DNA from 2 places in the Xanthomonas sp. MUS 060 genome. Region 1 is predicted to be linked to the other one. Evidence: predicted binding sites of a transcription regulator. Region 1 holds the regulator's gene; the other holds the start of a gene.
The links. The regulator FliA, encoded in region 1, starts transcription of late flagellar genes. The targets are predictions, from matches to a motif close to TAAAGTTTNNCNNNCNNNGGCCGATAA.
Positions count from the first base shown of each region.

Region 1 (15,651 bases):
CGTCGCACCGGAGATTCCGCTGATGCGGCGGTAGTTGTTCTCGATATTCTTGACAACCACCTGCTGTTGACCGACCAGTTCGTCCACTTCCAGTGCCAACTTCTGTCCATCGGCTTCCACGACCACGACCAATGGTTCGCTCTGCGGGTTTCCACCAAAGCCATAGGAGTCGCTGAGCGATAGGATCGGCAGGTATTCGCCGCGGACCCGAAGCACCCGGCCTTCGCCGGCCATGCTGCGGATGTCGTCGGCCTGCGGTTGTAGCGCTTCGATGACGTAGGCAAGCGGCAGGATCAGGGTTTCGCCGGCGACCGATACGGTCATGCCGTCCAGAATCGCCAACGTCAGCGGCAAGCGGATCAGCACGCGGGTGCCGCGACCGAATTCGCTTTCCAATTGCACTTCGCCGCCCAGGCCCTGGATATTACGCCGGACCACGTCCATGCCCACGCCACGTCCGGACAGGTCGGTGACCGCATCGGCGGTGGAGAAACCAGGAGCGAAAATCAGATCCCAGACCTGCGCGTCGGTCGGATTATCCGGCACGGTCAGGCCGCGCTCGGTGGCCTTGGCCAGGATGCGGTTGCGGTTGAGGCCGGCGCCGTCGTCGCTGACTTCGATGACGATATGCCCACCCTGGTGTGACGCCGCCAGGGTGATGGTACCGGTCTCGTCCTTGCCGGCAGCGCGGCGCGCTTCCGGCATTTCCAGGCCGTGGTCGATCGAGTTGCGCACCAGGTGCACCAGCGGATCGGCGATCTTTTCGATCAGGCCCTTGTCCAGCTCGGTGCCTTCGCCGATGGTGCGCAGGCGTACCTGTTTGCCCAGGCGCGTGGAGAGGTCGCGGACCAGACGCGGGAAACGGCGGAATACCGCATCCACCGGTAGCATGCGCACGCCGATGACCGCTTCCTGCAGGTCGCGGGTATTGCGTTCGAGCAGATCCAGGCCGGCAAACAAGCGCTCGGCGGCGGCCGGATCCAAACCACTGGAAACCTGCTTGAGCATGGCCTGGGTGATGACCAATTCACCGACCAAATTGATCAACGCATCGACCTTATCGACGCTGACGCGGATCGAGCTTTCCGCTTCCTGCGCGGCGGCCGCGTTGCCGGCGGGCGCATTGGCGGCAACCGTCGCCGCCGGCGTTGCGGTGGCCGCAGCCGGTGCCGGAGTCAGCACAGGCGCCGGTGCGTTGGCCAGACTCGGCGGTGGCACGGCGCGGATATCCAGTTCGCAATCGTCGATCACCCAGGCAAAGGTGTTTTCGATCGCACTGCGCGGGATTTTGCCGACCAGGCCAAGATCCCATGCCATGTAGGCTTCCAGCGGATCGAGATCGACGAAGCCGGGCAGGCGGCCTTCACGGCATGCAACCTGCAACGGGCCGAGATGCTCGAGTTCGCGGATGATACGTAACGGATCGTTGCCGCTCATGAACAGCGACGGCGACGGGGTGAAGCCGATCTGCCAGGCTTCCGGTTCGGCGGCCTGATTTGCGGCCGGTGTCGCGGTGGTCGGTGCGGCGTCTTTGCCGTCCAATGCGCGCTGCAGGCGGTCGTGGACGGCCTTGACTGCAGCCGGATCGGCTGCAACTCCGTGTTCGGCTTCGCGTAGCAGCGCACGCAGTACGTCTACCGATCCAAGGATGGCGTCGATCGCGTTCGCTTCGACTTCGCGCTTGCCGGCGCGCAGCTCATCGAGCAGCGTTTCTAGGACGTGGGTGAGTCCGGCCATTGCTTCGAAGCCGAACGTGGCGGCACCACCCTTGATCGAGTGCGCGGCACGAAACACCGAATTGATGGTTTCGGGGTCGCGATTGCCTTCTTCTAACGACAGCAATCCGGCCTCCATCGCGTCCAGCCCTTCGCGGCTTTCCTCGAAGAAGGTGGCGTGGAAGCGTTGCAGGTCCATGCTCATAGGGAGGGGATCCGAAAAAGAGAGAGAAAATCAGCCCAGAACTTTCTGGACGGTGGCGATCAGTTGTTCGGGGTTGAACGGCTTGACCAGCCAGCCAGTGGCACCGGCGGCTTTGCCTTCGGATTTTTTTTCTGCCGCCGATTCGGTGGTCAGCATCAGCATTGGGGTGAACTTGTAGTCCGGTAGCTGGCGCAATTCGCGGATCAAGCTGATACCGTCCATGTTCGGCATGTTCACGTCGGTGACCACCGCGTTGAAGCGCTGGCCCTTTGCGCGACCCAAGGCGACCTGGCCGTCCTCTGCTTCTTCGACAGCGTAGCCGGCCGAGGTGAGGGCAAACGAGACCATTTGGCGCATCGACGCCGAATCGTCCACTACCAAGATACGTGCGCTCATGCAGCGTTCTCCACAGATTTCAAATTTTCAGAGGTGGCAGGAAGGCCCAGCGATTCGCTGACCCCTAATAGGCGTGCCGCGTCGCTGAAGGTCGCGGTGCAGGCCTCGAATTCAGTGCGTTTGCCTTCTTTGCGGCGTGCATCCACGAACGCGCACAGAACCTGCACGGAAGCAGTGTGGATGCGGCGGACTTGGCTGGCATCCAGCCGCAACACCTCGTCCGACGTCAGGAACGTGGTGAGGCGTTGTTTCAGGTCGGCGCTGATCTCGATGCCCAGATCCTCGCCAAGTGGGACTGTGCTCATCATTACTCCGCACGAATGGTTCTATCGAAGGTAACGGCCGTCGCTTGAAAAGCTTTAGGCGGCATATCGAAAATGCGGTGTAGTCTGCAGTTTCTATTTATTTTTTCGCTCAATGCAACAATTGTTCAGCATCGAGCAGGATCATCGGGTGCTGCGTCAGTCGCGCGACGCCGCGGAAAAGATGGTTGGAAATGCGGCAGATACGGGCATTGTCCGGTGGTTCGATCTCATGATCGGTCAGGCTGGCGACGTCTTCGACAGCGGATACGCGCAGGCCCAGAGTTTCGCCACTTTCTTCCAGCACCACGACCCGCGTCTGCATGTCCATCTCGATTGGTGCCGATCCCAGGTGCAGTCCCAGATCCAGGACCGGCACCACCTGGCCGCGCAGGTTCATGATGCCTAGCATCGATGGTGCCGTACCACGCAGTGCCAGTAGCGGCACCGGTAGTACGACTTCTTGCACTTTCAGTAGCTCCAGTGCGTAGGCCTGTTCGCCGCAGCGTAGACGTAGCCAACGCGTGCTACGTTCGGTCACGCGCTCGGGGGCGGTGGCCGAGCCCTGTGGCAGGGACGGTGCCATGAAAGCTTGTAGGTTGGGCGTGAGCCGCGTTGCGCCGGGTTTTGCGCGTTCGGCTTCGGCGCGACGCTCCGGTGGCACCGCCATCGCTGGGCGCTTGACGGCGCGCGTGCTGGCGGCATCGTCTTCGGCGGCAAGATCGCGCGCGGCAGTGGAACGTTGTCGTTCCATCGCTGCGATTGCGTCTAGATCGGCCTGGCGGTCGGCGTTGGGTGCCTGCTGCGACATGATGCCGGCCAGTGCGGGATCTGCATCGGCTTCGGCCAGGACTGCGGCGGCGATTTGCTCCGGGGTTGGGCCGGTCGGTGTTGGCGTTGGCGCTTGTTGCGACATGATGCCGGCCAGTGCGGGATCTGAATCGGCTTCGGCCAGGACTGCGGCGGCGATTTGCTCCGGAGTTGGGCCGGCCGGCGCAGGCGTCGGCGCTTGTTGCGACATGATGCCGGCCAGTGCGGGATCTGCATCGGCTTCGGCCAGGACTGCGGCAGCGATTTGTTCGGGGGTCGGACCGGCTGGCATGGGTGTTGTCGTATGAGCAGGAGCCGCTGAGAGCGGTGATGTGACGTTCTGCGCTTCGCTGGTCGTGTCGTGCAACAGACCTTCCAGATAGTCGTCGATGATGTTTGGAGTACTCATGCGGCTTGTTCCATCAGCGTCGCGTCGTTGAGCAGCAGCCATTCCAGCGCGCGCCGATAAGCGGCCAGGCCGCGACCGGGATAGTCGCCGCCAACGCCAGCGATGGTCAGTGCCTTGACGTTACAGATCTTGGTGTCTACCGGAATCGCGTCTTCCCATACCCGTTCGCCATAGCTGTCTTGCATCTGTCGCAGGGTTTCGTTGCCGGCGCGGGTACGCTTGTCGAACAGCGTCGGCAGGATCGATGCGGGTAGGGGACGGCGACGCGAACGCTCGACCATGTCCACGGTGCGGACCATGCTGGCCAAGCCGTGCAGTGCGAGCGGCTCGGCTTGCGTGGGAATGATCACGCGATCGGCAGCGGCCAGTGCGTTGATCATCAACAGGCCCAGGGTCGGAGGGCAGTCGAGCAAAATGTAATCGTGCTGTCCGGCATGTCGGGCCATGGCTTGCTGTAACGCCAGACCTAATCCCGGCTGGTTGGCGCTGCGTCGCTCCAGCGTGGCCAGCGCGGTCTGCCCGCAGACGAAGCTCAGGCGTTCGATCGCGGTGGTGTGGGCAAGCGTGGAGAGTTCACTGGATGGAGTGGAGAACAGATCCACCACGCCAGCCGGTTGCGGTTCCTGGGGCACATCGAACGCTCTGGTCAGCGACGCGTGCGGATCGAGATCTAGCATCAACACGCGATGGCCGAGCATGGACAGGCCACGGCCCAGTGCCAGCGTGCTTGTCGTTTTACCCACGCCACCTTTTTGGTTGGCAATCGCCCAGATACGCATCAGTTCACTCCTTCAATGTCAGCAGGGACTGCCCAGGGGGCTGCCGGCGCTGCCGTGGCGGGGGTTGTCGAGGTGGTCGGCGCTGCACCGGCGCTGAAACGCTCTAGTGTCGATGGCGCGTTATTCGCGCTATCACCGGAATCGGCCAAAATGACCAGCACCACGCGTCGGTTGGCATTGCGTCCGCTTGCGGTATCGTTGCTGGTATGCGGGCGGAATTGGCCATAGCCGATCATCGATAGTCGAGAGGGTTGCAGGCCCTGGTCGGCGAACAGATGCACCACACTGGCCGCGCGCGCCGCCGAGAGTTCCCAGTTGGATGGGAACTGTGTGGTGGCGATCGGTGTGTTGTCGGTATAGCCCTCCACGCGCACGCCGTTAGGGACGCTCGCCAATACCTGCGCTAGCTGTGCCAAGGTCGCATGTGCGCTCTGATCCAACGTTGCAGAGCCGGAGCCGAACAGGATGTCGCTGTTGATCTCCACTTCGATCCACAACCCGGAGCGGTGTACGTTGATCAGTTTTTTCTGGATCAGGGGTGACAGTGCGGCGTCAAGGCGCTCGGCAATGCGGTCGAGCTGTTGTTGTGCGCGTCGCAGTTGCTGTTCGTCACGTAGCGCATCGGCTGGGCGTGGCAGCGACGTTGCCGGCAGCCGGTTCGGATCGACAATGGACAGCGCCGGGCTGGATCGGATTGGTGTCGGTCGCGTGTTGCCCTGGCCTTGCATCGGTTGTTCGCCCACCTGCACCGGATGCATGGTCTGCTCGGTGCCACCGAAGGCTGCGTTCATCGCGTTTGCCATGACTCGGTATTTGGCCGCGTTAACCGTGGATAACGCGTACATCACCACGAAGAAAGCAAGCAGCAACGTCATCAGGTCGGCGTATGGGATGGCCCATGCCTCGTGATTGGTGTGCTCGTCGTGGGAATGTTTGCGGGCCATGTCGGACTCAATGCAGGAATCCGGCCAGTTTCGATTCGATGTTGCGCGGATTTTCGCCCTTGGCAATGGCGATCAACCCTTCGATGAGCATTTCCTGTTCGCCGCTGCTGTGCTTGATCACGCTCTTGAGTTTGCTGGCCATCGGCAGGAACAGCAGGTTGGCCGAAGCAATACCGTAGATGGTGGCGGTGAAGGCGGCGGCGATACCCAGGCCGAGCTTGCTCGGGTCAGCGAGATTTTTCATGACGGCGATCAGCCCCAGCACTGCGCCGATGATGCCCAGAGTCGGAGCGTAGATGCCCATGCCCTCGAACACCTTGGCGGCGGCTAGATCGCGGTGGGCCTGGCCTTCCAGGTCGATCTCCAGCATGTGCCGGATGGCGTCGGGTTCGACGCCGTCCACCAGCATCTGTAGTCCCTTGCGGACGAATGGATCCTGCTGCTGCGGCAGTTCCTGCTCCAGGCCGAGCAAGCCCTGGCGTCGTGCAATATTGCTCCACTCCACGATCTGTTGCAGTACCGCCTGACGGTCGCTCGGTGGCGGCAGCAGGATCCACTTCGCAATTTTGAACGCGCGCCGGAACACCACCGGTGGTGTTTGCACAAGAATTGCCGCAAAGGTCCCCACGATCACGATGACGAACGCAGCCGGCGACCACAACGCCGAAATCCCGGCGCCTTTGAGGATGCTGCCGCCGATCAGCGAGATGATCGCCAGCAGCAGGCCGATGAGACTGAGTTTGTCCATGCAGGAGGTATCGGCAAGGGAGCGGGGGACTTAATGGGTAGCCGGGATTGGAGACGTGCACGAAACGAAATGTGACAGCGCACAAATACAAGTATTCGAGGTAAAAAGTGCAAATATCCTGGGCAGGACGTTGCGATCGCTTCTTCAACGTGTTGCGGTTTGTTTCATCAACGCGTTTGACAATGGTTTGGATAAGGGAGGCACTGTTGCCGTCCCGAACCCTTAGCTTTTCAGGCCATCCACATCCAGGATCAATGCCAGACGGCCATCGCCGATCAGGGTGGCGCCGGCATACCCTGGCAGGCCGCGCAGGGCGCGCGGTAGCGGTTTGATGACCACCTCCTCGCGACCGCGAACCTGGTCCACCACCAGACCCATACGCGATTCGCCAGCTTGCAGCACCACGATGGTCAGTAGTGGCAGTTGTGGGGCATCGACGTTGAGCCACTGGCGCAGATCCACCAATGGCAGCGTATGCGATTGCCGGTCGAGTACGGCGCGGCCGTCGAACCAGCCCAGCGAGCGGCGTGGCGCATGCAGTACTTCGACCACGCGCGCCAAGGGCAGTGCATAGACACTATCGCCGGCCTGCACCAGCAGGGTTGGCAAGATCGCCAGGGTCAGTGGCACGCGGATCAGGAAGCGGCTGCCGCGGCCCAATTCGGATTGGATCTGGATTTGTCCGCTGAGTTCTCGGATGCGCGACTGCACCACATCCATGCCGACGCCACGGCCGGAAATGTCGGTGACTTCGGATTTGGTCGAGAAGCCAGGCAGGAACACCAGATGCAGGCATTCCTCGGTGCTCAGTCGTACAGCGGCTTCCGGATCGATCAAGCCCTTTTCGCGCGCCTTGGCACGCAACCGCTCCGGATCGATGCCGGCACCGTCGTCTTGCACTTCGATGGTGACGTAGTCGCCTTCTTGTTGTGCAGACAGGCGCACATGGCCGCCACGCGGCTTGCCGGTGGCTTCGCGTAGCGCGGGCGCCTCGATGCCATGGTCGATCGCGTTGCGCACCAAATGGACCAGCGGATCGGCCAATGCCTCGACCAGATTACGGTCCAGTTCGGTGTCGGCACCGATCAGTTCCAATTCCACTTCTTTCTGCAAAGAACGGGCAACGTCGCGCGCGACCTTCGGGAAGCGCGAGAACACCTTGCCCACCGGTTGCATGCGTGTGCGCATGACCGCCGATTGCAGCCGCGCGGTGGCGATATCCAACGTGCTGACTGCACGATCCAGCTCTTCGTCGCGCAAGCGCGCACGCAGTGTCTTGAGTCGATTGCGCGATAACACCAACTCGCCGATCATGTTGACGATGGCGTCAAGGCGTTTGGTGTCCACGCGCACGGTTTGTTCGGGTTCGCTCGCCTTTGCCGCGACGCCCGGCTTGGCTGCCGCTGCTGGCGCGTTGGACTTGGGACTTGGTGCTGGCGCAAGTTGTGGTTTGGCCGCAGGCGCGGCACCGCCGTGTAGATTGTCGAGTAGGGCTTCGAATTCGTCGTCGCTGATCAGGTCCGAATCGGCGCCATTTCCTCCAACCGGCATACTGCTCTTGCTGGCTGTTGCAGCGGGGGATGGCGTTGCGGCTTCCTCTTCACCTGCGGCGAATTGCGCGATCAATTGTGCCGGGGCGCGTGGTGGCTCGTTGCCGCTACCGAACGCATCGAGCATCGATTGCAGGTAGTCCAGCGATTGTTGTGCGGCGTCGAAATGACGCGCTTCCAGTGTGGCCTGGCCAGCGCGGGCCATGCCCAGGGTCTCTTCGGCGGCATGGCACAACTCGACCATGGCGTTGATCGACAAGAAACCGGCGCCGCCCTTGAGGGTATGGAAGCCTCGGAACACGGCGTTGAGCTGGCTGCTGTCATCAGGCGCCTGCTCCAGCGACACCAACTGTTCGCCTAGGCGGTCCAGGATTTCCTGGGCCTCGATGATGAAGTCGGCAGCGATGTCGTCTGATACGGCGCTCATACGATTACAACCCCAATCCGGACAACAGGTCGTCGGCGTCGTTTTGCGACACGCCGTGGCGATCCAAGCCGGGCAATGCCGGGCCAGCCAGGCTGCCATCGGCCTTTTTTTCTTCCTTTGGCGGTAATCCCAGCGCGCCGAACCCTTCGTGCACACGGCGCACGATTCCGGCGACGCGGCGGATGATCTGCCCGGTCAGGTCCTGGAAGCTCTGCGCCAGGGCCATTTCGGTGAGGTTGTGGCGGATCTTGTCCAGGATCTCGCCCTGGTCCTCGCTCAGGCCGCCGGCACGCAATTGATCGGCGAGTCCACGGCATTGCTCTGCTAGATCCAAGGTGCGGTGACTGGCCTGTTCGGTCATTGCCACCACATGGTCCAGCCGCGAACAGGCGTCATCCAGTTCGCCGGCGTCGCTGGGCACTACTGGCAGTTCGCCCAGCGCTTGGCCCAGATCGCGCGCAAGTCGGCTCAGGCCCTGCATCATGGGGCGTGTGCGCCAAGCGGCGAGGGTATCGATCTCTCTGCGCCAGCCGGCTTCGTCACCGCTCTCCAGTGCGTCCAGCGCACCTTGGAGGCGTTCGATCAGGGCAGTGCGTTCAGCTGTCACTTCCATCAGGCAGTTGCTCCAAGGCGTTCGAAGATCTTGCCCAGTTTTTCTTGCAGTGTTTGCGCGGTGAACGGTTTGATGATGTAGCCGTTCACACCGCACTGCGCGGCTTCGATGATTTGCTCGCGCTTGGCCTCGGCTGTGACCATCAGTACCGGTAAATGCTTGAGCTTGTCGTCGCCGCGGATGTTGCGCAGCAAATCGATGCCGGTCATGCCGGGCATGTTCCAGTCTGTGACCACGAACTCGAACGGGGCCGAGCGCAATGCGGCCAGCGCGCTGTTGCCGTCTTCGGCTTCGGCGGTGTTGGTGAAGCCAAGATCGCCGAGCAGGTTCTTGACGATGCGCCGCATCGTCGAAAAATCGTCCACGATCAAAATCCTCATGTTTTTATTCACCGCTAACTCCCTAGGTTCTTATTCTTCGTCTTCCAGGCCTGCGTCGGCGGCTTCGAATGCCTTCAGGCGTCCGCGCAACCGTACCGTGGCCTGACCGTGGATCTGGCACACGCGCGACTCGCTGACTCCGAGGACCGCGCCGATTTCCTTGAGATTCAATTCCTGCTCGTAGTACAGGGACAGCACTAATTGTTCGCGTTCGGGCAATTGCGCGATCGCTTTGCCAAGTTCGCGGCCGAATTCGCTGCGTTCGAGCATCTGCTGCGGATTGGGGCCGCCCTTGGCGATGGTGTCCAGTTCGCCATGATCCTCGATACGCGATTCCAGGCTCAGTACTTGTCCGCGTGCGGCATCTTCCATCAACCGCATGTATTCGGGCAGTGGCATTTCCATCGCGGCGGCCACTTCATTGGCGGCAGCGGCGCGACCGGTATTTTGTTCAATCTTGCGGATCGCCGAGGCGGCGTCACGCGCGCGTCGGTGCACCGAGCGGGGCACCCAATCGCCACGGCGGATCTCGTCGATCATCGAGCCGCGGATGCGGATCGAGGCGTAGGTCTCGAACGAGGCGCCCTGGTCGGCATCGTAGCTGCGCGAAGCCTCGATCAGCCCGATCATCCCGGCCTGGATCAGGTCGTCGATCTCGACGCTGGCCGGCAGCCTGGCCGCCAGGTGATGGGCGATGCGTCGCACCAGGTCCGAGTGTTGCGCGATGTAGTCATTGGAACTGTTGCGCTGCACGGCGCGATAGTGGGCGGCGGCGTTCATGCGGCGACTCCACGCTGAATGATGCGTTCGACGAAGAACTCGACGTTGCCGCTCGGAACGGTCGGTGCCTGCCAGCGTGAAGTGCGCCGTGCAATATCGGAGATCGCTTGGGCCGAGGGGCTGGAGGGGTAGGCTTTGACCACCGGTTGCTGGCGTTGCACTGAAAGTCGCAGCCAGTCGTCCTGCGGTACGCAACCCAGATAGTTCAGCGACACGTCACCGAGGAACTTCTCGCAGACACGGCTGAGCTTTTCGTATAGCAGGCGGCCTTCGTTGGCGTCGCGGACCATGTTGGCGACGATCTGCAGCCGGTCCATGCCACGCTCGCGTGCAAGGACTTTGATCAGGGCGTAGGCGTCGGTGATCGAGGCAGGCTCATCGCAGACCACCACGACGGCGTCCTGCGCGGCCTGGCAGAAGGTCAGTACGCTGTCGGTGATGCCAGCGGCCGTGTCGATCACCATGATGTCCAGGTCGCGTTGCAACTCGGAGAACACATTGACCAGGCCGACGTGTTGAGCGGGGGGCAGTTCGGCCATGTAACGGCGGCCGGAGGCGGCGGGCACCACCATCAACCCGTTGGGCATGTCGATCAGGGCTTCTTCCAGCGTGCAACGCCCGGCGACCAGATCGGCCACAGTGAATCTAGGCGTCAACCCCAGTAATACATCGACGTTGGCCAGGCCGAGGTCGGCGTCCAGAAGCAGCGTGCGCTTGCCCATGTCGGCCAGCGCCATCGACAGATTGACCGAAATGTTGGTCTTGCCGACGCCACCCTTGCCACCGGTCACAGCGATCGTGCGCACCGGACCCAGCGGTTCGTTGCGCGTCGCCGATAGGGGAAACGCATTGGTCAGATTGGCGTAATCACGCGACGGCATGGTTCTGCTCCGGAGTACAGGGCTTATCGGCAGCGCGCCGCAAATCTTCAAGGCGCAATACCAGGCTGGCGGCGTTGGCGCGGTGTAGGTCGTCCGGCACACGCTGTCCATCGGTCACCCAGGTGATGGGAAGGCGATGGTCAACGACCACCGATAAGGCACTGCCAAACCGTCCGGTTTCGTCCAGCTTGGTCAGGATGACGCCCTGTGGATCGGCGCTGGCGAACCGGCGCACGACTTCGTCCAGGTCGGAAAAATGGGCGTTGGTGGGAAGCACGAGCAAAGAGCGGACGACGCGTGAGGCGCGCAGCCAGTGCAGTTGCGCGGCCAGTGCGCGGTCGCGCTGGCCCATGCCGGCGGTGTCGATCAGCACCAATTTGTAGTCGGCCAGACGCTTTAGCAGCTGCTGTAGCGAGGCATCGCTGTCGGCCTCGTGAACGGCGATCCCGAGCTGTCGGCCATAACTATGGAGTTGTTCGCGGCCACCGACGCGGACGGTGTCAGTGGTGACCAGGGCCACGTCGCGGGCGGCGTTGCGCTCCAGGAAGAGAGAGGCCAGCTTGGCGATGGTCGTGGTCTTGCCGGCGCCGGTGGGGCCGATCAGGGCGATCACGCCGCCTTGCTCGAGCGGATCCAACGCCGCGATCGGCAAGCGTTTGGACAACAGGCCCAGCATCAGTCCGCGGCCGCGGTGCAGTTCCAGGTCGGCGGGAATTTGCATGACAACGTCGCGGGTGATGCCGCCGTCGAAGCCGTAGTCGTCCATCAATTCCAGCGCCTGGGCGCGTACCGGCGAGCCGCGCAGGCGCTCGTCGGTGAGTCGATTCATTTCACGTTCGATCATCTGCCGCATCAGCGCCAGTTCGTCGCGCAGTTGCGTCAATTGTTCGTCGTTCTGCGGCGCCGGGAAGTTGGGAACTGCGGTGAGCGTGGTGGCTGCCGGAATTTCGGCGCTCTTGCTCGGGGCCTCGGCGACCAGCTTGGGCGTGCTCGCTGGCGCCAGTGCCACGGCGGGGATGTCTCTTCGTGCCAGGCTGTATCCGCGGCGGTGGGCGCAGCGGCGAGGGTTGTACTGGCAGCGGGAAATGGTGTTGGCAGCGAGACGTTGATCGGCGCGTTGCGGAACACATCGTCGGGGATGCTGCTCTGGGCAGTGGCCGGTTCCTGGACGGCGGCCGGTGGCGTGAGTGTCGATGTCGCAGTGCCGAGCTTGCCAAGCGGCCGCGCCGACGTGGCGGCGCTGGCATTGCTGCGGCGCTCGCTGATCGCGGCCATCATCGCCATCGCCGAGTTGGGCCCTGCAGCTTTTTGACGTGCGGGCCGTGGCGTCGCCGCTGTGGTGGCCGGACGTGGCGTTTCCTCTGGACGCACTGCGTCCAGAGCGCGTTGTACCAGTGTCTCGTCGTAGTTGCTGGCGGCGACGATCTCGATACCTTCGTCGGTTCGCCGGTTGGACAGGATCACCGCATCCGGACCCTGCTCATCGCGCACCATACGGAACGCGGTACGCATGTCTGGAGCGACGAAGCGTTTGATTTTCATGGGGACACCTTGGCGCCGTGACGCGTGAGGGGGAGCGCGGGACTGAAAAATCGGCACAGACGCTGTTGTCGTTCCGAGCGGTGGTATGCGGGTGTGCAGATATTCATATGTCCTGTCCGATTCATGCCTTTACACTTTTCCGAGTCCGAAGTCCCCGGATCGGGTCTTTCAACTGATCGTTCCCACCAACTTCAACCGCTTGTCTTCCGGCACTTCGCTGTAGGACAGCACCGACAGCGAGGGGACGCTGTGGCGGACCAACCGTGCCAGTGACGCGCGAACCTGCGCCGGTACCAGCACCACTGCTGGCTCATTGCGTGCTTCTTGCTTGCTCACGCAATCGGCCAGACTCTGGTGCAAGCGTTCGGCCAGTCCGGGTTCCAGCGCTGCACCGTTGCCCTGACTGGAGTCTTGCAAGACACGTTCCAATTGCGGTGCCAGGGTGAATACCGGCAGTTCCGATGCCATCCCGGCGATCTCCTGGACGATGAAACGGCCCAGGGCGTTGCGTACCGCGGCGGTGAGCACTGCCGGTTCCTGGCTTTGTGGGGCGTTTTCCACCAGTGCCTCGACGATTTTGCGTAGCTGCCGTACCGGGATTTTTTCGATCAACAGGTTCTGCAATACGCGTACCACCACCGACAACGGCAGCGCCTTGGGGGTGAGGTCCTCGACCAGCTTGGGCGCGCTCTTGGCCAGGGTGGCCAGTAATTGCTGGACTTCTTCATGCCCAAGCAGTTCCGGGGCGTGCTCGCGGATCAGGTGCGAGAGATGGGTTGCGATCACGGTGGCCGGGTCGACCACGGTATAGCCCATGGTTTCGGCCTGTGCGCGCTGATGCGGTTGGATCCACACCGCATCCAGGCCGAATGCCGGGTCCTTGCCAGGGATGCCCTCGATCTTGCCGAGCGCACCGCCTGGGTCCAATGCCAGTTCGCGGTCCGGGTGGATGTCTGCGGTGGCCACCGGCACGCCGTGGACCAGCAGGCGATAGGCATTGGCTTGCAATTCGAGGTTGTCGCGGATGTGCACGGGCGGCACCAGAAAGCCGATGTCCTGGGTCAGCTTGCGCCGCACGCCTTTGATCCGCGCCATCAATTCGCCGCCCTGGGTCTTGTCCACCAGGGGGATCAGTCGGTAGCCGACTTCCAGGCCTAGCGGATCGATCGGCCGTAGTTCGTCCCAGCCCAATTCTGCATTGGCTTGTGCTACGGCAGCGGCAGCCGGCTGCGCCGCATCGGCTGCCGCTGGTGACGGTTGCAGGCTGCGCTTCCACATTTTCCAGGCCAACAGGCCCAGGATCAGCGCCAGCGTCAGAAAAGCGACGTTGGGCATGCCCGGAATCAGGCCGACCAAGCCCATGATCGCCGCAGCCACGGCCAACGCTTTGTGTTGGCCGAACACCTGGCCCATCATCGAAGCGCCCATGTCCTGGGAGCGAGATGCGCGGGTGACCAGCATGGCCACCGCCGAGGACACCAATAGCGCTGGCAACTGCGCGACCAGGCCGTCGCCGATCGACAGCAAGGTATAGGTCGAGGCGGCCTGACCCACCGGCATGCCGTGCTGGAGGACGCCAACCGCCATGCCGCCGATCAAGTTGATGAACAGGATCAAGATGCCGGCGATCGCGTCGCCGCGGATGAATTTGCTAGCACCGTCCATCGAGCCGTAGAAATCCGCTTCCTCGCGGACTTCCTCGCGTCGTGCTTTGGCTTCTTCGCGGGTGAGCAGGCCGGCATTGAGATCGGCGTCGATCGCCATCTGTTTACCGGGCATGGCATCGAGGATGAAGCGCGCGGTCACTTCCGACACACGCCCGGCGCCTTTGGTGATGACCACGAAGTTGATGATGGTCAGAATCGCGAACACCACGATGCCGACCGCGTAGTTGCCACCGATCACGAACTCGCCGAAGGCTTCGATCACCTTGCCGGCGGCGCTGTGTCCGTTCTGGCCGTTGATCAGGATGACGCGGGTCGAGGCCACGTTCAGTGCCAGGCGCAGCATCGTGGTCATCAGCAGCACGATGGGGAAGATGCTGAATTCCAAAGGCCGTTTCACGTACACCACGGCCAGCAGCACCATCAGCGAAATCGCGATGTTGAAGGTGAACATCGCGTCCAGCACAGGAGCGGCCAGCGGTACCACGACCATCGCCAGCATCACCAACACGATCAGCGGGGCGCCGAGCCCGTGCTTGATCATGTCCATCATCTTGCGCGTGTTCATCTGCGCGGCGGGCTGGCTCATGGCGTGTTCTCCGGGGCGAACTCATCCACGTTCAACGGCGGCATCGGCGGCATCGGGCCGCTGCGCCAGGCACGCAACTGGTAGACGTAGGAGAGGATCTGGGCGACCGCCGAATACAGTCTCACGGGAATTTCCTTGCCGAGCTGGCCTTCCCTATACAAGGCGCGTGCCAACGGTGGCGCAGATACCACTGCGATGCGGTGCTGCTCGCCGACTTCGCGGATGCGGAAGGCGATCTCGTCCACGCCCTTGGCGAGCACGGTGGGTGCGCGCATGCGTCCGCTCTCGTATTTCAGCGCCACCGCGTAGTGGGTCGGGTTGACCACGACCACGTCGGCCTTGGGGACGGCTTCCATCATGCGCCGCTGGGACAGCTGCATCTGCATCTGGCGGATGCGCCCCTTGACCTCGGGATTGCCGTCGTTTTCCTTCATTTCTCGACGGACTTCTTCGCGGGTCATCTTTAACTTTTGGATGAAATGCCACTTCTGATAAGGAGCGTCGATCGCAGCCAGTAGCGCCAGCGCACCGGCGGTGTACAGCAGCAAGCTCAGGGTGAAGCCCAGGCCATGGCCGATGGCTTGTTCGAGGGGCTGCTGCAGCAGGCCGCGCAGGCCGTCCAAGCCTTTCCAAATGCACAGGAACGAGGCACCACCGACGAAGCCCATGCGCAGCAGCGACTTGAGCAGTTCGACCAGGCTTTCGCTGCCGTATAGGCGGGAGAGTCCCGTCATTGGATTGAGCCGGTCGAATTTGGGGATGAGCGCTTGGCCAGAGAAACGTAGGCTGCCCATGAGCAGCGGTGCGATGAAGCCAGCGGCCGCACAGATGCCGATCAGTGGCAGGACCACCCAAAACAGCCCGATCAGCAGGTCACCGAAATAGCCGAACAGGGCCTGCGGAGTGTCGCGTAGATG
Region 1 covers NZ_JZIM01000001.1:555,746-571,396, forward strand. The annotation lists gene XANALMUS060_RS02510 (chemotaxis protein CheA) at 1-1,920, opposite strand, end outside; gene XANALMUS060_RS02515 (response regulator) at 1,951-2,316, opposite strand; gene XANALMUS060_RS02520 (STAS domain-containing protein) at 2,313-2,621, opposite strand; gene XANALMUS060_RS02525 (chemotaxis protein CheW) at 2,731-3,837, opposite strand; gene XANALMUS060_RS02530 (ParA family protein) at 3,834-4,616, opposite strand; gene motD (flagellar motor protein MotD) at 4,616-5,560, opposite strand; gene XANALMUS060_RS02540 (flagellar motor protein) at 5,568-6,308, opposite strand; gene XANALMUS060_RS02545 (chemotaxis protein CheA) at 6,531-8,285, opposite strand; gene XANALMUS060_RS02550 (protein phosphatase CheZ) at 8,290-8,898, opposite strand; gene cheY (chemotaxis response regulator CheY) at 8,898-9,290, opposite strand; gene XANALMUS060_RS02560 (RNA polymerase sigma factor FliA) at 9,309-10,058, opposite strand; gene XANALMUS060_RS02565 (P-loop NTPase) at 10,055-10,939, opposite strand; partial or broken gene flhF (flagellar biosynthesis protein FlhF) at 10,926-12,481, opposite strand; gene flhA (flagellar biosynthesis protein FlhA) at 12,650-14,713, opposite strand; gene flhB (flagellar biosynthesis protein FlhB) at 14,731-15,651, opposite strand, start outside.

Region 2 (15,651 bases), 490 kb from region 1:
GGCGATACGGAACGCATCGCGCAGCACCTGTGGGAGGTCGTCCACGCGTCGCACCAGGAAGCTGTGCTTGACGATCGGCAGGGTCAGCCCGAACACGTCCAGTTCCTGGAACGCGTCGGTGCCCAGCAGTGGCGTGGCGACTTGTCCAGTCAGGCAAATCATCGGGACCGAGTCGAGCATTGCATCGGCGATGCCGGTAACCAGATTGGATGCGCCTGGACCAGAGGTGGCGACGCACACCCCGACCCGACCACTGGCGCGGGCATAGCCGTTGGCGGCGAGCGCGGCGCCTTGTTCGTGGCGGACCAGGATGTGCTTGAGCTGGCTGTCTACCAATGCGTCGTAGAACGGCATGATGGTGCCGCCCGGATAGCCGAACAGCGTGTCCACGCCTTCGGCTTCCAGGGCCTGCGTCAGCCAGCGCGCGCCGTTGCGGGGGGGCGTGCCTTTAGCGGAGGAGTTCATACGTGGCGACCTTTCGGTGGAAGCGGGTGGGGGAGCCGCGGTTTATGCGGCCTTGGTATTGCCAGCGGCCGGTTTGGCCGCGGCCTCGCCGTTGAGCCAGACCATCTTGGCGCGCAACTGCTTGCCGACCGCTTCGATGGGATGGTTCAGATCGGCCTGCTTGAACTTGGTGTAGTTCGGCAAGCCCGCGTTGTACTCGGCCACCCAGTTCTTGGTGAAGGTGCCGTTCTGGATGTCCGTCAGCACGTCGCGCATGCGCGCCTTGGTTGCCGCGTCGATGACCCGCGGGCCGCTGACATAGTCGCCGTACTGCGCGGTCTCGGAGACGAATTCGAGCATGCGGGTGATCCCGCCTTCGTAGAACAGGTCGACGATCAGCTTCAATTCGTGCAGCACTTCGTAGTAGGCGATTTCCGGCTGATAGCCGGCTTCCACCAGCACTTCGAAGCCAGCCTGTACCAGCGCCGATGCGCCGCCGCACAGCACCGCCTGCTCGCCGAACAGGTCGGTTTCGGTCTCTTCCTTGAAGGTGGTCTTGATCAGGTTGGCGCGTGCGCCGCCCAGGCCAGCGGCGTACTCCAGCGCGAGTTGCTCGGCCTTGCCGCTCTTGTCCTGATACACCGCCCAGATGCACGGTACGCCACGGCCGATTTCGTACTCGCGGCGCACCAGCGCGCCCGGACCCTTGGGCGCGACCAACACCACATCCAGGTCCGCGCGCGGTTTGATCATGTCGAAATGCACGTTCAGGCCGTGCGCGAACAGCAGGCAGGCGCCCTGCTTCATGTTCGGTGCCAGCACTTCTTCGTACAGCTTCTTCTGCACCATGTCCGGGGTCAGTACCGCGACCAGGTCGGCATCCTTGACCGCTTCGTCAGGGCGCTTCACCACGAAACCATCGGCCTGTGCCTTGACTTCGGTCGGGCCGCCGGCACGCAGGCCGATGGTGACGTCGAAGCCGGACTCGCGCAGGTTCAGCGCGTGCGCGCGTCCCTGGCTGCCGTAACCGACGATGGCGATCTTGGTGGTGGGCTGGGCGGAACTGCTCATGATGCGGATATCCTCGAAGGGGGTGGAGTGGAAAGGATCTTTGCGTTTGTGGTCACTGAAATGAAAAACCCCGCGCCGTTGCCAGTGCGGGGTTTGATCGAATCCTGGCTGCTTGATCGCTTAAATGCCAGTTCGTCCCGCAGATGTGGGCGAGCTAATAAGCACGAGTACAAGGAGCGAGGCCGCAACGTCCGCGCGAGGCGCGGCGGGCTGATGAGGCGGCTTCGGGCTGGTGTGGTATCGCAACATTTAGCGAGATAACCATGTGCTTTACGCGCCTGTCAACCAGGCTAGGCGTATCTGCGAGTGAATCTGCCGAAAACCGCGCCAATGCTGCATGGTTGCGCATGAAACGGAGTGCGCACGCGATGCGGAGCGCGTCGATTGCGCGGAAACAGTCGGTCCGCGCGATCGCGACGGGCAGGCGATGTGCCGCGCTTGTGGCTGTACCTGATTGTCACCGCGGCTATGACGTCAATCCCGATTGCAGCGGCCGCCGCTGCGGCGTCGGTGTGAAAGTCGCTAAAATCGGCGGTAGCGCCGAGGGAGACGACGATGGCCTTGTTCTCACGCAGTCCGGATGCCGGTGCCTTGCCGCCTGCCGGTTTGCCAGATGCTCCGATCGCCCTGCTACGGCTGGACCCGGACGGATGCGTCAGCGCCGCCAATCGTGCTGCGCTGGATCTGCTGGGGATCCCGGCCGATACGTTGCTCGGTGCGTCCAGCGAGGTGGTCTGGGGGCTGCCGCTTGCGGCGTTGGTCGGCTCTGAAGGCAGTTGGTTGGCGCCCGGCAACGATCCGTCGCGGCGTGTGCGCTACCAGTGCGATCGCGATCGCGATGGACAGGGCTGGTTGTTGTCGTTGCCGCATCCGGAGACCGCCGCGTTGCTGCGCGATGTCGCCTTGCTCGGCGCTGGGAAGGCCCAAGGCGCGATCAGCCCGGCGTTGCAGGCGGTCGCGCAGCACGTTCAGGAGGGGGACGCAGCGCAGGCGCTGCTGGAACGTGTCGGCGAGCACCTGACCGGCTGCGACCTGGATCTTGGGCTATCCACGCCGTTGTCCGAGCCCGAGGCTCAGGACATCCTGGCCCGGCGTTTGTCTGCCGGCTTTGGAAACCTGGCGGAGGCGATTCGCCAGGCGGTGGCATTGTCGCTGCAGATCGCGGCCGATGTGCCGCACGTGGTCGCCGAGAACGACGAACTGGCGCGGCAGTCGCAGACACAGTTGGATGCGCTGCAGACGGTGGTGTCCACGACGCGCCGGCTGTTGCAGGGCCTGCGCGAGATGGACCAGGAGCTGCGCACGGTGATCGCGGTGGCGGCCAGTGCGGACGATAGCGCGCGGCAGGGCGTGGAGGCGGCGCGTACCTTGGCTCAGGCGATGCAAGAGGTGGCGCGGCGCTCTGCACGCGCCAACGAAGTCATCCAAGTGATCGATTCGGTCGCATTCCAGACCAATATCTTGTCGATCAACGCCAGCATCGAGGCGGTGCATGCCGGTCCGGCCGGACGCGGTTTTGCCGTGGTCGCAACCGAGATCCGGCAGCTCGCCGAGCGTGCCGCCAATGCCGCGCGCGATGTGCGCGTCATCATCGGCGAGACCGGCACCGCCTTGCAGGACAGTGCGGTTTCGGCGCAACGCACCGAGCAAGTGCTTGGTGGTATCGGCGAGTTGCTCGGCCGCGCCAGCGCAGCGATGGAGGCGGTGGCAAGCCGCGTCGCTGCGCAAAGCGGAGAGATCGGCGGCATCGATCGTGCGGTCGAACACCTGGTCGGACTCAGTCGCAGCAACCTGGAGCATGCTGCAAGCGTGGTGCAGCGCAGTGAGGCGCTGGCGACCAGTAGCGCCACGTTGTACGACTGCGTGAATCTATTTCGCCTGCCGGAGGATCCGATGCGGCAGCCGCGCCATGCGCGCGTGCGCGATCTGGCCACAGCGACCGCCGCGCACATCGGTCAGGCGTTCGAGGCTGCGCTCGCGCGTGGCCGTATCGCCGAAGAGGCGCTGTTTTCCACCGATTACACCCCGATCAAGGGGGTGGATCCTGCAAAGTACAACACTGCTTTCGATGCGTTATGCGACGAGTTGCTGCCGCCGTTGCAGGAGCCGCTGTTGGCCGCGCATCCTTGGATCGTGTTCGCGATCTGTGCCAACGTGGATGGCTACGTGCCAACGCACAACCTGCGTTTCAGCCAACCGCTCAGTGGCGACCGCGCCCGCGATCTGGTCGGTAACCGGACCAAGCGCATCTTCACCGACCGCGTTGGCCGCACTGTCGGTCGTCATACCGAGCCGTATCTGTTGCAGGTGTATCGGCGCGATACCGGGCAGATCCTGTTCGACTTGTCGGTGCCGGTTTATGCGCGTGGACGCCATTGGGGCGGGCTGCGCGTGGCCTACGCGCTGGAGTGAGCCTGTGTGCCGGGTGGCGGCGAAAAAAATGCCGCCAGTGGTGCTGGCGGCAAATGAGAGAGACTTCCTAATGCTCGTGTGGCCAGGTTAGATCGGCCAGGTGGTCGGAGTTTGTCGCACCGATTACACCCCGATCAAGGGGGTGGATCCTGCAAAGTACAACACTGCTTTCGATGCGTTATGCGACGAGTTGCTGCCGCCGTTGCAGGAGCCGCTGTTGGCCGCGCATCCTTGGATCGTGTTCGCGATCTGTGCCAACGTGGATGGCTACGTGCCAACGCACAACCTGCGTTTCAGCCAACCGCTCAGTGGCGACCGCGCCCGCGATCTGGTCGGTAACCGGACCAAGCGCATCTTCACCGACCGCGTTGGCCGCACTGTCGGTCGTCATACCGAGCCGTATCTGTTGCAGGTGTATCGGCGCGATACCGGGCAGATCCTGTTCGACTTGTCGGTGCCGGTTTATGCGCGTGGACGCCATTGGGGCGGGCTGCGCGTGGCCTACGCGCTGGAGTGAGCCTGTGTGCCGGGTGGCGGCGAAAAAAATGCCGCCAGTGGTGCTGGCGGCAAATGAGAGAGACTTCCTAATGCTCGTGTGGCCAGGTTAGATCGGCCAGGTGGTCGGAGTTTGTCGCCGACCCACCGTATGTGGCAGTGCTGACACAAAAGGTTGCCTGTGTGCAGGCTCTCGAAATGAGGCCGGTTGGCGCTCGCGCCGGAAACGGGTCTAATAGCGTCAGAAGTGGGGGTACCGTTGGCCCAGGCTGCGGTTGAGACAGTCCCTTCGAACCTGATCCGGTTGAGACCGGCGTAGGGAAGCTTCGCAAGTCCGCTGTCGGCCTCATCCCGTTGCCAATGGACCCGCGCCGCCGCTTCGTCCCAGATGCGAGTTCGCTCGCGCCCGTTCCGCGCCCGTCGCGGGTCACCCGAACCAGGACGAATGCCGATGAACGCCATGCCCAATCCGCTGCAGCAGCAGACCGATACCCTGTCCGCCGCAGTCACCCGCCCCATCCCCGGTTCGCACAAGATTTTCGTACAGGGTTCGCGTGCGGACCTGCAGGTGCCGATGCGCGAGATCGTACTGACCCGCACCCCCACCGTGTTCGGCGGCGAGGAGAACGCACCGGTGACCGTCTACGACACCTCCGGCCCCTACACCGACCCGCAGGCGCGAATCGACCTCGGCGCGGGTCTGGCGCCGCTGCGCGCGGGCTGGATCGCCGAGCGCGGCGATACCGTTGGCTTGGCCGGGCTCAGTTCCCACTTCGGTCGCGAGCGCGAGGGTGACGCCCGCCTGCAGGCCGTGCGCTTCCCCGCGCGGCATCTGCCACGGCGTGCGCTGGGCGGTGCCAACGTCACCCAGATGCACTACGCGCGGCGCGGCATCGTCACTCCCGAGATGGAGTTCGTCGCGATCCGCGAGAACCAGCGGCTGGAATCGGTGCGCGATGCGCAACTGCGTGTGCAACATCCCGGCGAGGCATTCGGTGCGGGTATCCCTGCGGTCATCACCCCCGAGTTCGTGCGTGACGAAATCGCCCGCGGTCGCGCCATTCTGCCGTGCAATATCAACCATCCGGAAAGCGAGCCGATGATTATCGGTCGCAACTTCCTGACCAAGATCAATGCCAACATCGGCAACAGCGCGGTCAGCTCCGGCATCGCCGAGGAAGTGGAAAAATTGGTCTGGGCGATTCGCTGGGGCGGGGACACGGTGATGGACCTGTCCACGGGTAAGCACATCCACGAGACCCGCGAGTGGATCGTGCGCAATTCGCCGGTGCCGATCGGCACGGTGCCAATCTATCAGGCGCTGGAGAAAGTCGATGGCCGCGCCGAGGAGCTGACCTGGGAGATCTTCCGCGATACGTTGATCGAACAGGCCGAACAGGGTGTCGATTATTTCACCATTCATGCGGGTGTGTTGTTGCGCTACGTGCCGCTGACCGCCAAGCGCGTCACTGGCATCGTTTCGCGTGGCGGTTCGATCATGGCCAAATGGTGTCTGGCGCATCATCGCGAGAATTTCCTCTATACCCACTTCGAGGAAATCTGCGACATCATGAAAGCCTACGACGTGGCATTCTCGCTCGGCGACGGTCTGCGTCCGGGATGTATCGCCGACGCCAACGACGCGGCGCAGTTCGGCGAACTAGAGACGTTGGGCGAACTGACAAAAATCGCCTGGAAGCACGACGTGCAGACCATGATCGAAGGCCCCGGCCATGTGCCGATGCAGCTGATCAAGCAGAACATGGACAAGCAGTTGCGCGAATGCGGCGAAGCGCCGTTCTACACGCTGGGTCCGTTGACTACCGATATCGCGCCCGGTTACGACCACATCACCTCCGCGATCGGCGCGGCGATGATCGGTTGGTTCGGCACGGCGATGCTGTGCTATGTGACGCCGAAGGAACACCTCGGCTTGCCTAATCGTCAGGACGTGCGCGATGGCATCATGGCCTACAAGATCGCCGCGCATGCCGCCGATCTCGCCAAGGGGCACCCTGGCGCGCAGGTGCGCGATAACGCCTTGTCCAAGGCGCGCTTCGAGTTCCGCTGGGACGATCAGTTCCACCTTGGGCTGGATCCGGAGAAGGCGCGTGAATTCCACGATGAGACATTGCCCAAGGATGCGCACAAGCTGGCGCATTTTTGTTCGATGTGCGGGCCACATTTCTGCTCCATGAAGATCACCCAGGATGTGCGCGATTACGCCGCCGAACATGGTGTCGATGCGCAGGCGGCGCTGCAGGCGGGTATGGAGGAAAAGTCAGCGCAGTTCCGTGCCGCCGGGGCACAGGTATATCAGGCCGAGTAGTGCGTGACCGACGCGCGGCGGGCAGTGAGGTCTGGTCGGCGTGTCGACCAGACCGGTGTCGATGACGAGTCGCTTATACGTTGGCGTGCGTGGTGCGATCCACGACTGCCGGGGTGTTATGCCGAGTCCATTCCCATCAGGTTTTCCGCATGCTCCTGCCAGCTCGGTAGCTTATTGAGGACGCCGGTCTTGGCGAGGTAGTCCTCGTCTACCTCCGTGCCGCTGGCCAGCGCCATCGCCACGTGGACCGCGCCGGTGATCCAGAAGCTGCGAGTACTGGAGCGCTGTGGCTGGCGGTGGAACGCCACCGCTTCGATGATCGGCATCGGCAGGCCCCACAGACCTAGCAGGTAGGCGCCAGCCTCGGTATGGCCTGGACGCATGTCGTCCGCATCCACGAGTGGTTTGTACTCGTCGCGGATGCCCGGCAGCAGCATGCCGATGTCGGCCAGCAATGCCGCAGTCGAGCCGAGTTCGGCGCTGGATGCCGGCAGCATCTTCGACGCCAATTTGGATGCGAGCAGCGAGCGTTGTTGCAGCGCGTTGCGATCGGCGTTGGAGAGCGTCTGTACCGAGAATACCTCGCTGGCCAGTATCAAATCGCGCAGGGTGGCGATACCCAGCCGAGTAACGGCAGTACGCAGATCGGAGATGGTACGGCCGTTGGAGAAGAAGGCCGAATTGCATAATTGCAGGACCTTGGCCGCGATGGCGGGATCGCCCGAGACCAACTTGGAGAGAACGGCGGCATCGCTGCCTTCGTCCTGTTCCAGTGCGCTCATCAGGCTCAGGTACAGATGTGGGGGTGTCGGCAGCTTATCGATACGGCCAATGCTGGTGCGTAGTCGCTTATTGCCGAGCAGCTCTCGCAGCTCTTCGAGGTTGGTGATCGCCTCCAGCAGTAGCTCCGGCGATAGCGGCAGTGGCAGGAAACGGTGCGCCACGCCGATGATCCGTGCTGGCGGCGCGCGATTGCTCTGTTCGGCTTCAATCAGCGCGATGCGGATGGTTTCCGGGCTCAGCGTGCGGATCTGGCCGAGCAGGGTGGCGGTGGTCAGGTCCGGTAGCGTCGGCGCGGCGATCACCGCGTCAAATTGCACGGTGGCGGCCACCGCGATGGCGGTATTGCCATCCGCCGCGCTCTGGACTTGCCAACCCTCGTCAAGATCGCGGAGGTATTCCGTGATTTCAGCCGGAAGGCTCGCTTCGTCGCCGACGAATAGGATGCGCAAGTGAATTTACCCCGAAAAAACCGGATCGTCCCCGACCGGTGCGATCATTCCGTTGCCTAATTTACTCCAAAACTCTCCGGCACTTCTTTGTCGGCGATGGCAAAACGTGAAATGGCATTGGTCGCGGCGGAACCTGACGATCCAGCCGCGACCTCTGCTTAGGCGTTAGCGTCGAAGCGAGCGACGGCAGCGCGCAGGATATCCTTGGCTTCCGCGGCGTTGCCCCAGCCATCCAGCTTGACCCACTTGCCTTTTTCCAGGTCCTTGTAGTGTTCGAAGAAGTGGCCGATGCGTTCCATCCAGTGGCCCGATACCTGAGAGATGTCCTCGATATGGGCATAGCCCTGGAACACTTTGGCCACCGGCACAGCCAGGAGTTTCTCGTCGCTGCCGGCCTCGTCGCTCATCTTCAGCACGCCGACCGGGCGGCAGCGCACCACGCAGCCGGGCACCAGCGGTAACGGCAGTACCACCAGCACGTCGGCCGGGTCGCCGTCGCCGCACAGGGTGTTGGGGACGTAGCCGTAGTTGCACGGATAGCGCATCGGCGTGGACAGGATACGGTCGACGAAGATGGCGCCGCTGGCCTTGTCCACTTCGTACTTGACCGGTTCCGAGTCCTTAGGGATTTCGATGACGACGTTGATTTCTTCCGGCAGGTTCTTGCCGGAGTTGACCAGTTCCAGACCCATGGGTGAGCTCCAGTAGAGTGGCTTCTTGAAAAGGACCCGCATTCTAGTCGCTTGATTGTTGCAATGCAGAGTCCCTGGGCCTGGGGAGATTCCCACACTCTGTTCGGATTGCGGCCCCGAGCCGATGCGGGATAGTCCGATGGCGCTAGCACCGTGCGGTCGGCACGCTGTCTGTCCCCTCCTTATCGGAACAAGGCGATGAACGCAGTTCGGTATTTGTTAGGGCTGCTGCTGGCGGTGCCGGTGCTGGTCTGTGCTGGTGCGCGGGCTTGCAATGCGGCACAGGTGCAACCGGTTTACGTGGACGCGATGGACTATCCCGGCCCGGGCGAGGGCGGGGAGGCATTCGCTGATCTGGAGCAGCGATTGGCCCACGATTTCGAGCGGTTGTGCGGTGACACTTTTTGCGCGGGCGATTACAGCGCCTACCGGCCGTTGCGCTACCGCTGCTCGGTGCGTCAGCACGATGGGGTGATCGGGCAATGCGTGTGGACTTTCGGCGCCAGCGAGGCCAGCATCGACCCGGACACCGGTCGGGTGCTGGTCGATGCGCGGCTGTGGCAATGCACCACGCCCCTGCTGCCGCAGACCCGTCTGGCGGCGTTGTACAAGGCGCTGGCAGGCCAGCGGCCGTTGCTGGCGCCGTTGCCGCATCAGCGGCGCAGCATCAACGATGGTTTGATGGACTGCCTGTCGCCATAACCGACGCATGTTGGCTGCGGCCGATCATGGTGAGGCCTTCTACAACAGTGGTACCAGCAGCAGTGCGACGATGTTGATGATCTTGATCAGCGGGTTGATCGCCGGGCCGGCGGTGTCCTTGTACGGGTCGCCGACAGTGTCGCCAGTGACCGCAGCCTTGTGCGCCTCGCTGCCCTTGCCGCCGAAGTGGCCGTCCTCGATGTACTTCTTGGCGTTGTCCCAGGCGCCGCCGCCGGTGGTCATCGAGATCGCCACGAACAAGCCGGTGACGATGGTGCCGATCAGCAGTCCGCCGAGCGCGCGGGGTCCCAGCAGCAGTCCGACCACGATCGGCACCGCGACCGGCAACAGCGACGGCACGATCATCTCGCGGATCGCCGAACGGGTCAGCATGTCCACCGCGCGGTCGTACTGCGGCTTCCCGGTGCCTTGCATGATGCCGGCGATCTCGCGGAACTGGCGCCGCACTTCCACCACCACCGCGCCTGCCGCACGGCCCACCGCCTCCATCGCCATCGCGCCGAACAGGTAGGGGATCAGCCCGCCGATCAGCAGGCCGATGATCACGGTGTGGTCGGACAGGTCGAAGGCGAAATCCTCGCCGGGATGCGCGGCGCGCAGGTTGTGCGTGTAGTCGGCGAACAGCACCAGCGCGGCCAGCGCCGCCGAACCGATCGCATAGCCCTTGGTCACCGCCTTGGTGGTGTTGCCGACCGCATCCAGTGGATCGGTGACGGCACGCACCTCTGGCGGCAACTCGGCCATCTCGGCGATGCCGCCGGCGTTGTCGGTGATCGGGCCGTAGGCGTCCAGGGCCACGATCATGCCCGCCATCGACAACATCGCGGTTGCGGCGATGGCGATGCCGTACAGGCCCGACAGCGCGAACGCCGCCCAGATCGCCACGCACACCGCGATCACCGGCAATGCGGTGGATTTCATCGAAATGCCGAGGCCAGCGATGATGTTGGTGCCGTGGCCGGTGGTGCTGGCCGCGGCCACGTGTTGCACTGGCGCGTATTGGGTGCCGGTGTAGTACTCGGTGATCCACACGATCAGGCCGGTCAGTGCCAGCCCGATCAAGGCGCAGCCATAGAGTTTGCCGACGCCGGCCACGGTATCGCCCATCAATTGCTGGGTCACTGGCCAGAACGCCAGTGCGGCCAGCACCGCCGACACCACCACGCCCTTGTACAGCGCGCCCATGATCGAGCCGCCCGGGCGCACACGCACGAAAAAGGTGCCGACGATCGACGCCACGATCGACACACCGCCGAGGACCAGCGGATACAGCACGGCGTTGCGTCCTGCCTCCACTGCCATCAGACCGCCCAGGAGCATCGTCGCGATGAGCGTGACGGCGTAGGTTTCGAACAGGTCCGCGGCCATGCCGGCGCAGTCGCCGACATTGTCGCCGACGTTATCGGCGATCACCGCGGGGTTGCGTGGGTCGTCCTCGGGAATTCCGGCCTCGACCTTGCCCACCAGGTCCGCGCCGACGTCAGCGCCCTTGGTGAAAATGCCGCCGCCCAGGCGCGCGAAGATCGAAATCAGCGAACTGCCGAAGGCCAGCCCGACCAGAGCATGCAGGCTGTCGGCGACGCCATGTCCAAGCCATTGCAGCGTGCCGTAATAGCCGGCCACGCCGATCAATCCAAGCCCCACCACCAGCATGCCGGTGATCGCACCGCCGCGGAATGCGACGTTCATCGCCGGGCCTAGTCCGCGCCGTGCCGCTTCGGCGGTGCGCACGTTCGCGCGCACCGACAGGTTCATGCCGATGTAGCCGGCGACCCCAGACAGCACCGCGCCGATGGCGAAGCCACCAGCGGTGTACCAACTCAGGAACACCCCGACCAGAACCAACAAGATTCCACCGGCGATGGCGATGGTCAGGTACTGACGGTTGAGGTAGGCGCGTGCGCCTTCCTGGATTGCATCGGCGATTTGCCGCATGCGTTCGTTGCCGGCGGGTTGTGCCAGGATCCAGCGCGTGGATACGATGCCATAAAGGATCGCCAGACCTGCGCACACCAATGCCACGGTCACCGCATATCGTTCCAACATGACCCCTCCCAAGGATGTGGATGACGCCCAAGCGCTGGACATGCTGTGGGAACCCACCGCAGGAACGTCAACATGTAACGATTCCGCAGTCGTAAGGTGCCGCTGGCGCGGCTGGTCATCCCGACCTGGCTTGAGCATCCCGAGTATGCGCCTGGCCCCGCTAGGCCGCCAGCAACCCGCCGGGACGTGGCATTTTGGCATTGGGTTCAGTTGACGCATGGCAGCGTGGCGCATCGCTTCCGAGGAACAATTCGATGCAATCCATGCTTTCCCTGCGCACATGCGGATCGACGCTGGCCTTGAGCCTGTGCCTATTGGCGCCCCTGAGTGCGCTCGCTGCCGACCCCACTCCGGAATTGCAGCGCTCCGTCGGCGCGCCGCAAGCCGTGGGCGTAGTGCACACGATCCGGCAGATTCCCGAGGCCTGTGCGCGTTTCGAAGGCCAATACACCGGCGATGCCGCACAGCCGTATCGCTTTTCGGCAGTGCGCAGCAGCCCCACCTGCCAGCCGCGCGCCAAGCTGGTGGAGTTCGACCAGGCCAAGCCCAGCGAAGCGACCGGCTGGAAGTTCAACGATCTGATCCGCGTCCCCAGTGCGGCTTGTCCCACGCAGCAGGCGGTGGTGCGGGTCTGGCGCAAGCCGGTCGCGCTGAACACCGAGCGCGATGGCCAGGGCCAGTCGCGGATCTACCTGCAAGAGGCCAAGCAGCAGGCGGACGCCGGCAAAATTGCGCAGATACCGGAGTTCACCGCGCAAATGACCCTGGAAGGCAGTGCATGCCACTGAGTGGGTTGGTTTGATGCAGGTGCTCCGCACCGACGTCTTGCTCCAGCAGATGCCGCCTGCGCTGGGCGGCACTGCTGGTGGGCTGGCCTCGTCAGCCTATGGATGGTGGATGGTTCGTCTGTGCGTGCCCGATGGCATCGGACTTGGCGTCATCCTTCCCAGAGCGGTAGTTTTTTCTTCACCGCCACGTTCTTCAGTGTCACGTACTTGGGCATGCCATCGTTGCCATAGGGCAGCGACGCCTCGCCATGGATCAGTGGTTGTAGATAGCGGCGCGCTTTCTCGGTGATGCCGAAACCGTCCTTGCGCAGGAACGAGGCCGGCATTTTCTTCTCATGATTGGCGATCTTGCGTAGCGGCGCGGCCTCGATCTTCCAGCGGTAAGGCGTCTGGCTGCTGCGCACGATCACCGGCATCACCGCGTTCATGCCTTGCAGGGCGAATTGCACGGCCGCCTTGCCAACCGCTTGCGCCTGCTCCCAATCGGTGCGCGAGGCGATATGGCGCGCCGAGCGTTGCAGGTAGTCGGGCAGGGCCCAGTGCACCTTGTAGCCGAGTTCGGCCTTGACCTTGCCGGCGAGGTACGCCGCCACGCCGCCGAGCTGGCTGTGCCCGAACGCGTCGGTACCGCCGCCCGCATCGGCGACGAAGCGCCCGTCTGCGGTTCGAATGCCTTCGCTGGCGACCACCACGCACCAACCGACCTGGTCCACCACCTTGCGTACCTGTGCCAGGAAGGCTGCTTCGTCGTAGGCACGCTCGGGGAACAGGATGATCTGCGGCGCATCCTCCGGCGATTGCGCGGCCAGTCCGGCGGCGGCGGCGAGCCAGCCGGCGTGCCGGCCCATGGCCTCGTAGACAAAGACTTTGGTCGACGTTGCCGCCATGGCGGCAACGTCCAGCGCGGCTTCCCGCACCGCCACCGCAGTGTATTTGGCCGCCGAGCCGAAACCTGGGCAGGTGTCGGTTAGCGCCAAGTCGTTGTCGATGGTCTTGGGCACCCCGATGCAATGCAGGCGATAGCCGAAGGCCTGTGCCAGTTGCGCGACCTTCCACGCGGTATCGGCCGAATCGTTGCCGCCGTTGTACAGGAAGTAGCGGACATCGTGTGCCTGCAGCACCTGCAGCAGGCGCGCGTACTTGGCCTGATCGGCTTCCAGCGATTTGAGCTTGTAGCGGCACGAGCCGAAGGCGCCGCCGGGGGTGTGTGTCAACGCGCGAATCGCCGCCGCCGATTCCTTGGAGGTGTCGATCAGGTCTTCGCGCAGTGCGCCGAGAATGCCGTTGCGCGCGGCCAGTACCTTGACCTTGCGCGCCCGCGCCTCGCCGATCACGGCGGCGGCGCTGGCGTTGATGACGGCGGTGACGCCGCCGGATTGGGCGTAGAGCAGGGTGCCTTGGGCCATGGTCGAGGGTCGCTCCTGGGTGGGGACATTGTCGGGACATTGCCCGGATGCGGTAAGCTGGGAGGCTTGCGGCGCAGCGTTGGCCTGCGAGTCTAACGCTGCCGGTCATGCACGGTAATTTCCTTGAGGAGTCAGGTTGATGCGATTGGTTCTATTGGGACCGCCCGGATCGGGCAAGGGCACGCAGGCGGCCCGCCTGAAGGACACACTGCAGATTCCGCACATTTCCACCGGTGATCTGCTGCGCGCGGAAGTGGCCGCCGGCACGCCGCTGGGCGTGCAAGCCAAAGAAGTCATGGCGCGCGGCGACCTGGTCTCCGACGATATTCTGCTGGGCATGCTGGCATCGCGCCTGAGTCGCGAGGATGTGCGCAACGGCTTCATCCTCGATGGTTATCCGCGCAATCTGGCCCAGGCGGGCGCGCTGGATGAATTGCTGGCCAGACTCGGCCAACCGCTGGGCGCGGTGGTGCAGCTGGACGTCGCCACCGATCTGCTGGTGGAACGCATCGCTGGCCGCGCCAAGGCCGAGGGCCGCGAGGACGATAATCCCGCGTCGGTGCGCAAACGATTGCAGGTGTACAACGATTCGACGGCGCCGGTGATCGGCTTCTACGATAAGCGCGGCAAGCTCGCGCGCGTGGATGGTGTGGGCTCGCTGGACGAGGTCCTCGCCCGCATTCTGGCCGCGATCGGCCGCTGAGGCACCAGCGCAGTGACGTCTGCGGACGCGCTCGATGCCCGTCCGCCGGCAACCTCGCGGGCTGCCGTGCCGGCCGCTGCCGCGCTAGATCGTCGTATCGGGTCGCGTCGCGTGCAGTGTGGCTGGATAATGCGAGCGCCTGCTGAGCCTGTTCGCTTGTGCATGGCGCATCCGCATGCTGCCACTGTGCAGTCGCCACCGCCTCAGACGATTTGCCAGTTTGCGTGGGTCGGGGGATCGGCGACAATCGGTCCATGAGCAAGATCCATATTCTCGGCATCGCCGGTACGTTCATGGGCGGTGTCGCCGCGCTTGCGCGGGAACTCGGCCATGTGGTCGAGGGCAGCGACCAGGCGATCTATCCGCCGATGTCCACGCAGTTGGAGCAATTGGGTATCGCCTTGAAGCAGGGCTACCTGCCGGAGCACATCGATGCCGACTGCGCGCAGGTGATCGTCGGCAATGCGCTCTCGCGCGGCAACCCCGCCGTGGAGGCGGTGCTCGATGCTGGGCGCGCTTACATGTCCGGGGCGCAGTGGCTGAGCGAGCAGGTCTTGCCCGGGCGCGATACGCTGGCAGTGGCGGGCACCCATGGCAAGACCACCACCACCAGCATCCTGACCTGGTTACTGCAGGCAGCCGGTCGCGAGCCGGGGTTCCTGATCGGCGGAGTGGCCGAGGATTTCGGCGTGTCGGCGCGCCTGGGCGGCCGTGTCGCGGCCCCGCAGCGGCCGTTGTTCGTGGTCGAGGCCGACGAATACGACACCGCCTTCTTCGACAAGCGCAGCAAGTTCGTGCACTACCGGCCGCTGGTGGCGATCCTCAACAACCTTGAATACGATCACGCCGATATCTTTCCCGATGTCGCCGCGATCCAGCGTCAGTTCCACCACCTGGTGCGCACGGTGCCGCGCCGTGGCCGTCTGATCGTCAACGGCGAGGACGCGCATCTACGCGAGGTGCTGGCGATGGGCTGCTGGACACCAGTGGAGCGCTTTGGCTTGGATCCGGAATTCGATTGGAGCGCGCGTCTACTTGCCGCCGATGGCAGCCGTTTTGCGGTGCTGCATGCAGGCCAGCCATTGGGCGTGGTCGAATGGTCTTTGCTCGGTCGCCACAACGTGATGAACGCGCTGGCGGCTTTGGCGGCGGCGCATGCGGTTGGCGTGGCTCCTGCGCAGGTAATACCCGCGTTGGCGCGTTTTCGTAGTGTCAAGCGGCGGCTGGAAGTGCTTGGTCAGGCGCAGGGCATCACCGTGTACGACGATTTCGCCCATCATCCCACCGCGATCCGCACCACTTTGGAAGGA
Region 2 covers NZ_JZIM01000001.1:61,468-77,118, forward strand. The annotation lists gene ilvG (acetolactate synthase 2 catalytic subunit) at 1-465, opposite strand, end outside; gene ilvC (ketol-acid reductoisomerase) at 508-1,515, opposite strand; gene XANALMUS060_RS00235 (methyl-accepting chemotaxis protein) at 2,071-3,927, shown strand; partial or broken gene XANALMUS060_RS00240 (methyl-accepting chemotaxis protein) at 4,043-4,444, shown strand; TPP riboswitch at 4,662-4,762, shown strand; gene thiC (phosphomethylpyrimidine synthase ThiC) at 4,874-6,751, shown strand; gene XANALMUS060_RS00250 (HDOD domain-containing protein) at 6,868-7,989, opposite strand; gene ppa (inorganic diphosphatase) at 8,142-8,675, opposite strand; gene XANALMUS060_RS00260 (hypothetical protein) at 8,874-9,377, shown strand; gene XANALMUS060_RS00265 (sodium-translocating pyrophosphatase) at 9,417-11,444, opposite strand; gene XANALMUS060_RS00270 (hypothetical protein) at 11,699-12,232, shown strand; gene XANALMUS060_RS00275 (6-phosphofructokinase) at 12,382-13,638, opposite strand; gene XANALMUS060_RS00280 (adenylate kinase) at 13,778-14,341, shown strand; gene mpl (UDP-N-acetylmuramate:L-alanyl-gamma-D-glutamyl-meso-diaminopimelate ligase) at 14,596-15,651, shown strand, end outside.
Region 2: XANALMUS060_RS00250 (HDOD domain-containing protein) is a predicted target of FliA. The motif match lies at 8,067-8,093, and genes of this name have one in related genera.